2 regions of the Streptomyces sp. NBC_01241 genome follow, and region 2 is predicted to be linked to the other one. Evidence: predicted binding sites of a transcription regulator. Region 2 holds the regulator's gene; the other holds the start of a gene.
What was found. The regulator HspR, encoded in region 2, represses chaperone genes until heat shock. The targets are predictions, from matches to a motif close to TTGAGNNNNNNNNNCTCAA.
Positions count from the first base shown of each region.

Region 1: lon (endopeptidase La) is a predicted target of HspR. The motif match lies at 1,149-1,167, and genes of this name have one in related genera.

Region 1 is NZ_CP108494.1:5,815,498-5,818,910, forward strand. It holds gene OG306_RS26205 (rhomboid-like protein) at 1-286, shown strand, start outside; gene OG306_RS26210 (nucleotidyltransferase) at 213-1,058, opposite strand; gene lon (endopeptidase La) at 1,190-3,413, shown strand, end outside.
Region 2 is NZ_CP108494.1:4,037,115-4,040,527, reverse strand. It holds gene dnaJ (molecular chaperone DnaJ) at 9-1,193, shown strand; gene OG306_RS17880 (heat shock protein transcriptional repressor HspR) at 1,195-1,641, shown strand; gene OG306_RS17875 (helix-turn-helix transcriptional regulator) at 2,183-3,190, opposite strand.

The DNA.
Region 1 (3,413 bases), 1.8 Mb from region 2:
GAGCGTGGGTGCGCTCGCCGGGCTGCTCACGCCGTGGCTGCGGGTGCTGGTGCTCGGCGGGGTCGGCGCGATGCTGCTGCGTGATCTGTTGGAGCTCAGCAGCCCCCTCACCGAGTGGGGGCATCCCCTGGCGCTGGTGCTCGGCGTGGCCTGCTGGCCACTGCTGCGCAGGGCCGGTGCGGGCCGGGGCCCGGTGACCGGGGGTGCGGAGGTCAGGGGCGTGGGGCCTTCTCGCCGTGCACCGCGAGGTACTCGGCCGCCAGCCAGGGAGCCAGGTCGTCGATGAGCATCGCGAGAACGGCCGGGTCGGCGGACGGGACACGGCCCGTGCGCGCGGCCGTCCGCATCTGTTCGACCCGCTCCGGGTGGTCCGGGTAGTAGCCGGCGAACACCTCGGCGGACTCGGCCAGGTCGCTGGTCCAGCTGCCCCACCGCGGCATGACCAGCGTGAAGCCCGACCGGACGATGCGCCGGGCGGCGCCCCGGCTGAGGTTTCGGCGTTCGGCGTCCGTGGTGGCCTCGGCGGCCCGTCGCCGCCACCGGGGGAGCGAGAGATGGAGGTCCCCGTTGGTCTCGCGGGCGAGCAGCGGGGTGGGGCGGTAGTGCGGCAGCCGCGCGTCGAGGTCCTCGCCCAGCAGCGGGGTGCAGAGACAGGCGAGGAAGAAGCCGAGGTCGTTGCGTTCGAGTTCGCTCGTGACGGTCTCGGCGGCGACCAGGAGGACGCCGACGCCGTCGATCTGGTCGAACGACCCGTCCAGCTCGGCCTCGACGGCCCGGGCCGCCGCCAGGACGACCTCGGTGGGTTCGGCGCGCAGGGCGAGCAGCACGTCCAGGTCGGAGACGCCGGGAACGGCCGTGCCGCGCGGAATGCTGCCGTAGATGTACGCGCTGTGCAGCCTTGCGCCGCCGAACGTCTCGGCGATCCGGGCGCGGGCCGCGTCCACCACGGGGGCGAACACCGCCGGCATCCGGGTCAGCGAGCCTTCCCGCCGGATCGTCCCGTCCGGATTCAGCCCCCGGCCGCCACTGTCGCCGCCGTCTCCGCTGCCGTCATTCATGCGGTCACTCTGCATTGCTGCGTGCGCACAGCGTTCAGCTGATCGCTCACAGCGAACACGCTCCAGGGAACAATGAGCGGCTCACAAGCATTGAGTCTGCATAGCTCAACTTGACTGCCGAAGGGGAGATCATGGCTACCGAGTCCAATGCGGTCACTCCGCTCGCCCTGCCCGTGCTGCCGCTCGACGACGAGGTCGTGCTGCCCGGGATGGTGGTGCCTCTGGACCTGTCCGACACCGATGTACGCGCTGCCGTGGAGGCCGCACAGGCGGCGGCCCGCGAGGGCGGCGGCAAGCCCGAGGTGCTGCTTGTGCCACGGGTCGACGGTACGTACACCGGCACCGGTGTCATCGGCACCGTCGAGCAGGTCGGACGGCTCTCGGACGGGGATCCGGGCGCGCTCATCCGCGGCCGTGGCCGGGTGCGGATCGGGGCCGGGACCAGCGGTCCGGGCGGGGCGCTCTGGGTGGAGGGGACGCGGGTCGACGAGGCCGTCCCCGATCCACTCCCCGGGGCCGCCGCCGAGCTGGTCAAGGAGTACAAGGCGCTCGCCACCAGCTGGCTGAAGAAGCGCGGCGCCTGGCAGGTCGTGGACCGGGTCCAGCAGATCGAGGACATCTCCGCGCTCGCCGACAATTCCGGTTACTCACCCTTCCTCACCACCGCCCAGAAGGTGCAGCTCCTGGAGACCGTCGACGCGGTCGCCCGGCTGAAGCTCGCCATCCAGTGGCTCGGTGAACACCTCGCCGAGCAGGACGTCGCCGAGTCCATCGCCAAGGACGTCCAGGAGGGCGTCGACAAGCAGCAGCGCGAATTCCTGCTGCGGCGCCAGCTCGACGCCGTACGCAAGGAGCTCGCCGAACTCAACGGGGACCCGGAGGACGAGTCCGACGACTACCGGGCGCGCGTCGAGGCCGCCGGCCTTCCCGAGCACGTCCGCGAGGCCGCGCTCAAAGAGGTCGACAAGCTGGAGCGTTCCTCCGACCAGAGTCCCGAGGGCTCCTGGATCAGGACCTGGCTCGACACCGTCCTCGAACTGCCGTGGACGGAGCGGACCGAGGACGCGTACGACATCCGCGGCGCCCAGCGGATCCTCGACGCCGAGCACGCGGGCCTGCAGGACGTGAAGGAGCGGATCACCGAGTACCTGGCGGTGCGCAAGCGGCGTGCCGACCGCGGCCTGGGCGTCGTCGGCGGGCGGCGCGGCGGTGCCGTGCTCGCGCTGGTGGGGCCGCCGGGCGTGGGCAAGACCTCGCTCGGTGAATCCGTCGCGCACGCCATGGGCCGCAAGTTCGTCCGCGTCGCGCTCGGCGGGGTACGGGACGAGGCGGAGATCCGCGGCCACCGGCGTACGTACGTCGGCGCCCTGCCGGGACGTATCGTCCGGGCCATCAAGGAGGCCGGTTCGATGAACCCGGTCGTCCTGCTCGACGAGATCGACAAGGTCGGCTCCGACTTCCGGGGCGACCCGGCGGCCGCCCTGCTCGAAGTCCTCGACCCGGCGCAGAACCACACCTTCCGCGACCATTACCTGGAGGTCGAACTCGACCTCAGCGACGTCGTCTTCCTGGCCACGGCCAATGTGCTCGAAGCCATCCCGGAAGCGCTGCTCGACCGGATGGAACTGGTCAGGCTCGACGGCTACACCGAGGACGAGAAGGTCGTCATCGCCCGTGACCACCTGCTTCCGCGCCAGCTGGAGCGGGCCGGTCTGGCGAAGGACGAGGTGACGCTCGACGAGTCCGCGCTGCGCAGGCTGGCCGGCGAGTACACCCGCGAGGCGGGCGTACGGAACCTGGAGCGGGCCGTCGCCCGGCTGCTCCGCAAGGTCGCGGCCCAGCACGAACTGGATGAGCGGGAGCTGCCGTTCACGGTCACCGAGGCGGATCTACGCGGTCTGATCGGACGGCCGCACCACGTCCCCGAGTCCGCCCAGGACCCGGCCGAGCGCCGTACCGCGGTGCCGGGCGTGGCCACCGGACTCGCGGTGACCGGCGCGGGCGGTGACGTGCTGTTCGTGGAGGCGTCGCTGGCCGACCCGGAGACCGGGGGGTCCGGACTGACCCTCACCGGTCAGCTCGGTGACGTCATGAAGGAGTCCGCGCAGATCGCGCTGAGCTTCCTGCGGTCGCACGGCGCGGAGCTGGAGCTGCCGGTCGCGGACCTGAAGGACCGCGGCGTGCACATCCACTTCCCGGCGGGCGCGGTCCCGAAGGACGGCCCGAGTGCCGGGATCACGATGACGACGGCGCTGGCCTCGCTGCTCTCCGGACGGCTGGTCCGTACGGATGTGGCGATGACCGGTGAAGTCTCGCTGACCGGGCGGGTGTTGCCGATCGGCGGCCTGAAGCAGA
Region 2 (3,413 bases):
GGACGTCGATGAGCACGAAGGACTTCGTCGAGAAGGACTACTACAAGGTCCTCGGCGTCCCCAAGGACGCCACCGACGCCGAGATCAAGAAGGCGTACCGGAAGCTCGCCCGCGAGTTCCACCCGGACGCCAACAAGGGCGACGACAAGGCGGAGGAGCGCTTCAAGGAGATCTCCGAGGCGAACGACATCCTCGGCGACAGCAAGAAGCGCAAGGAGTACGACGAGGCGCGCGCCCTCTTCGGCAACGGCGGCTTCCGGGCCGGCCCCCCGGGCGCGGGAGGCAACTTCAACTTCGACCTGGGCGACCTCTTCGGAGGCGCCCAGGGCGGGGGCCAGGGCGGCGGAGCCGGCGGTTTCGGCGGCGGCGGTCTGGGCGATGTCTTCGGCGGCCTGTTCAACCGGGGCGGTACGGGGACGCGGGTGCAGCCGCGCCGCGGCCAGGACATCGAGTCCGAGGTGACGCTCAGCTTCACCGAGGCGGTCGAGGGGGCCACGGTCCCGCTGCGGATGTCCAGCCAGGCGCCCTGCAAGGCGTGTTCCGGCACCGGTGACAAGAACGGCACCCCCAGGGTCTGCACGACCTGTCTCGGCACCGGGCAGGTGTCGCGCGGCACCGGCGGCGGCTTCTCGCTCACCGACCCCTGCGTGGACTGCAAGGGCCGGGGTCTCATCGCCCAGGACCCCTGCGATGTCTGCAAGGGCAGTGGACGGGCGAAGTCCTCCCGGACCATGCAGGTCAGGATTCCGGCGGGCGTCTCGGACGGTCAGCGGATCCGGCTGCGCGGCAAGGGCGGTCCGGGCGAGCGCGGTGGACCGGCCGGCGATCTGTACGTCGTGGTCCATGTCGACGCCCACCCGGTCTTCGGCCGCAAGGGCGACAATCTCACCGTCACCGTGCCCGTCGACTTCACGGAGGCGGCGCTCGGCGGCGAGGTGAAGGTGCCCACGCTCGGCGGCCCGCCGGTCACCCTGAAACTGCCGGCCGGCACCCCCAACGGGCGTACGATGCGCGCCCGGGGCAAGGGCGCCGTACGCAAGGACGGCACCCGGGGCGATCTGCTGGTCACCGTCGAGGTGACCGTGCCCAGGGACCTGAGCACCGAGGCCAGGGAAGCACTGGAGGCCTACCGGAAGGCGACTGCGGGCCGTGACCCGCGGGCAGAACTCTTCCAGGCAGCGAAGGGAGCTTGAGGTGGACGGCCGACGACGTAATCCGTACGAACTGACCGATGAAACACCGGTGTACGTGATCTCGATCGCGGCCCAGCTCTCGGGCCTGCATCCGCAGACGCTGCGCCAGTACGACCGCCTCGGCCTGGTCTCGCCCGACCGCACGGCCGGGCGCGGCAGGCGCTACTCGGCCCGCGACATCGAGCTGCTGCGCACCGTGCAGCAGCTGTCGCAGGACGAGGGCATCAACCTCGCCGGCATCAAGCGCATCATCGAGCTGGAGAACCAGGTCGCGGCCCTCCAGCAGCGCGTCGCCGAACTCTCGGCGGCGGTGGACGGCGCGGCGGCGGCGATGCAGCAGCGCGAGGCCCAGGTGCATGCCTCGTACCGGCGCGATCTGGTGCCGTACCAGGACGTGCAGCAGACCAGCGCGTTGGTGGTCTGGCGGCCGAAGCGGCCGAAGGACTGAGCGGGTCAGGCGTATCCGCACGACGGACAAGGCCCGTCACCCGTGTGCTTCACGGGTGACGGGCCTTTTTCCTTCGTTCATCGAGTCGATCGAGTCCGTCGAGTCCATCCGGTCCATCGAGACGCGCGAGGCGCTGCGGGACGCGGGCGCCGGGCCGGGCCGGACGAGGGCCGTACGGGAAGCATCCAGGCGCTGTCCTGCGGATCGGGGTGAAGCAGTGCCATCTCGGTGAGGCAGGGAGCGGGTTCCAGCGCGGCCCGCGCGATCCGTCCGGTGCTCAGTGCCTCGGCGTAGAGCTTGGGGCCGCCTCGCACGATGCGCCGTCTCTGTGGGAGTGGTGAGTTCGTCCTCGTCTCTGTCCATCTATGCCCCCACTTCTGGCAATGCGACAAGAGGGCAGCGGTGAAAGCGTAGGCGGCAGGAGGGGCTCGTCGTACCCGGTGATGAACCTCTCCGGCGTCGGGGGCCGCGGTCGTTCTCGCCTGTATTGCGGTGGCGGTCCCCTTTGGTCCGACTTGGTGCGCCTTGGTTCGTGGTCCGATTAGGGCGGTCCCTGTTCCAGGATTCCTGATCGGGCTATCAGGTAGCCGAGCTGCGCCCGGCTGTTGCTCCCGAGAGCGACGCTGAGCTTGGCGATATGGGCGCGGCATGTCCGTACGTTCATGCCGAGGCGGCGAGCGATGGCCTCGTCGACGTGACCTTCGACGAGGAGTTTCGCGATGGAGTGCCGCACCCCGGAGATGCCTTCGAGTGTCGGGTCGTACGGGATCTGCTCCTGCAGGGGGACTGCACGCTGCCAGAACTGCTCGAAGACGCTGACGAGGTACTCCACAATGCCTGGGTGTCTCAGTTCCAGCGCCACTCTCCGATCGTCCGTGGCGGGGATGAAAGCGACGGTGTGATCGAAAATCATGAGCCGTTCTATGAGCTCTTCGAGGGTGCGGATCTCTACCTTCCCCTCTGCCATGCGTGCCGCGTAGGTGAGGGTTCCATGGCTGTGCCGGGCCGTGTGCTGGTAGAGGGTGCGCATGCCGACGCCGCGCTGCGTGAGGACGTTCCCGCGTTCCATCGCGATGTTGAGTGCGTCCTCGCTGCGCCCGCCGCCGGGCTGGATGGTGAGAACTTCCGACCTGCACTCGGTCAGGGCGAGTTCGATGGACGCATTGATTCGGTCGATGCCTTCGAGCACCGTGATCGCATGAGTGGTCGGCGGCGCCTGGGCGCTGATGGCCATGAAGGGTTCGAACGCATCCGTCAGTTCGACCGTGAGGCGTCGACGGTCCTGGATCTCACGCTCTATCGGGTGCAGCAGCTGAGTCAGTGCGGCGGACGGCGGCGCCGGCCGGAGCCAGGTGTCGTCGTCGGGGTCGGGGTGGAGCAGCGCGAACTCCAGCAGGCAGGGAGCCGCCGCCACCTCGGTGCGCATTATCTTGCCCACGCTCAGCGCGCTGGCGTACAGCCGTGCTCCCTCGGCGCATAGAGCGCTGACGGGGTGATGATGTGTCGCGTTTGTTTCATTTACGACCATTTGCCCACCCCCCAGGAACATGAATCTGCAGGAACATGATGCATCGCTTCTGTGGCATTGACGTGCCTCAATGAGCAATCGTCTTGTCATGCGGGGGAGAGGAAACCTTGGAAGTGAGGACGAAGCCCACTATGAGTAACAAGATGCTTCGCTCGGTGCTTGCTGCGGCCTTCTCCGCCGGGCTGACATTCGGGGCGATCGGTACCCTTGACCTTGCCTGGGACAGCGTGCCCGCCGGGGCGGC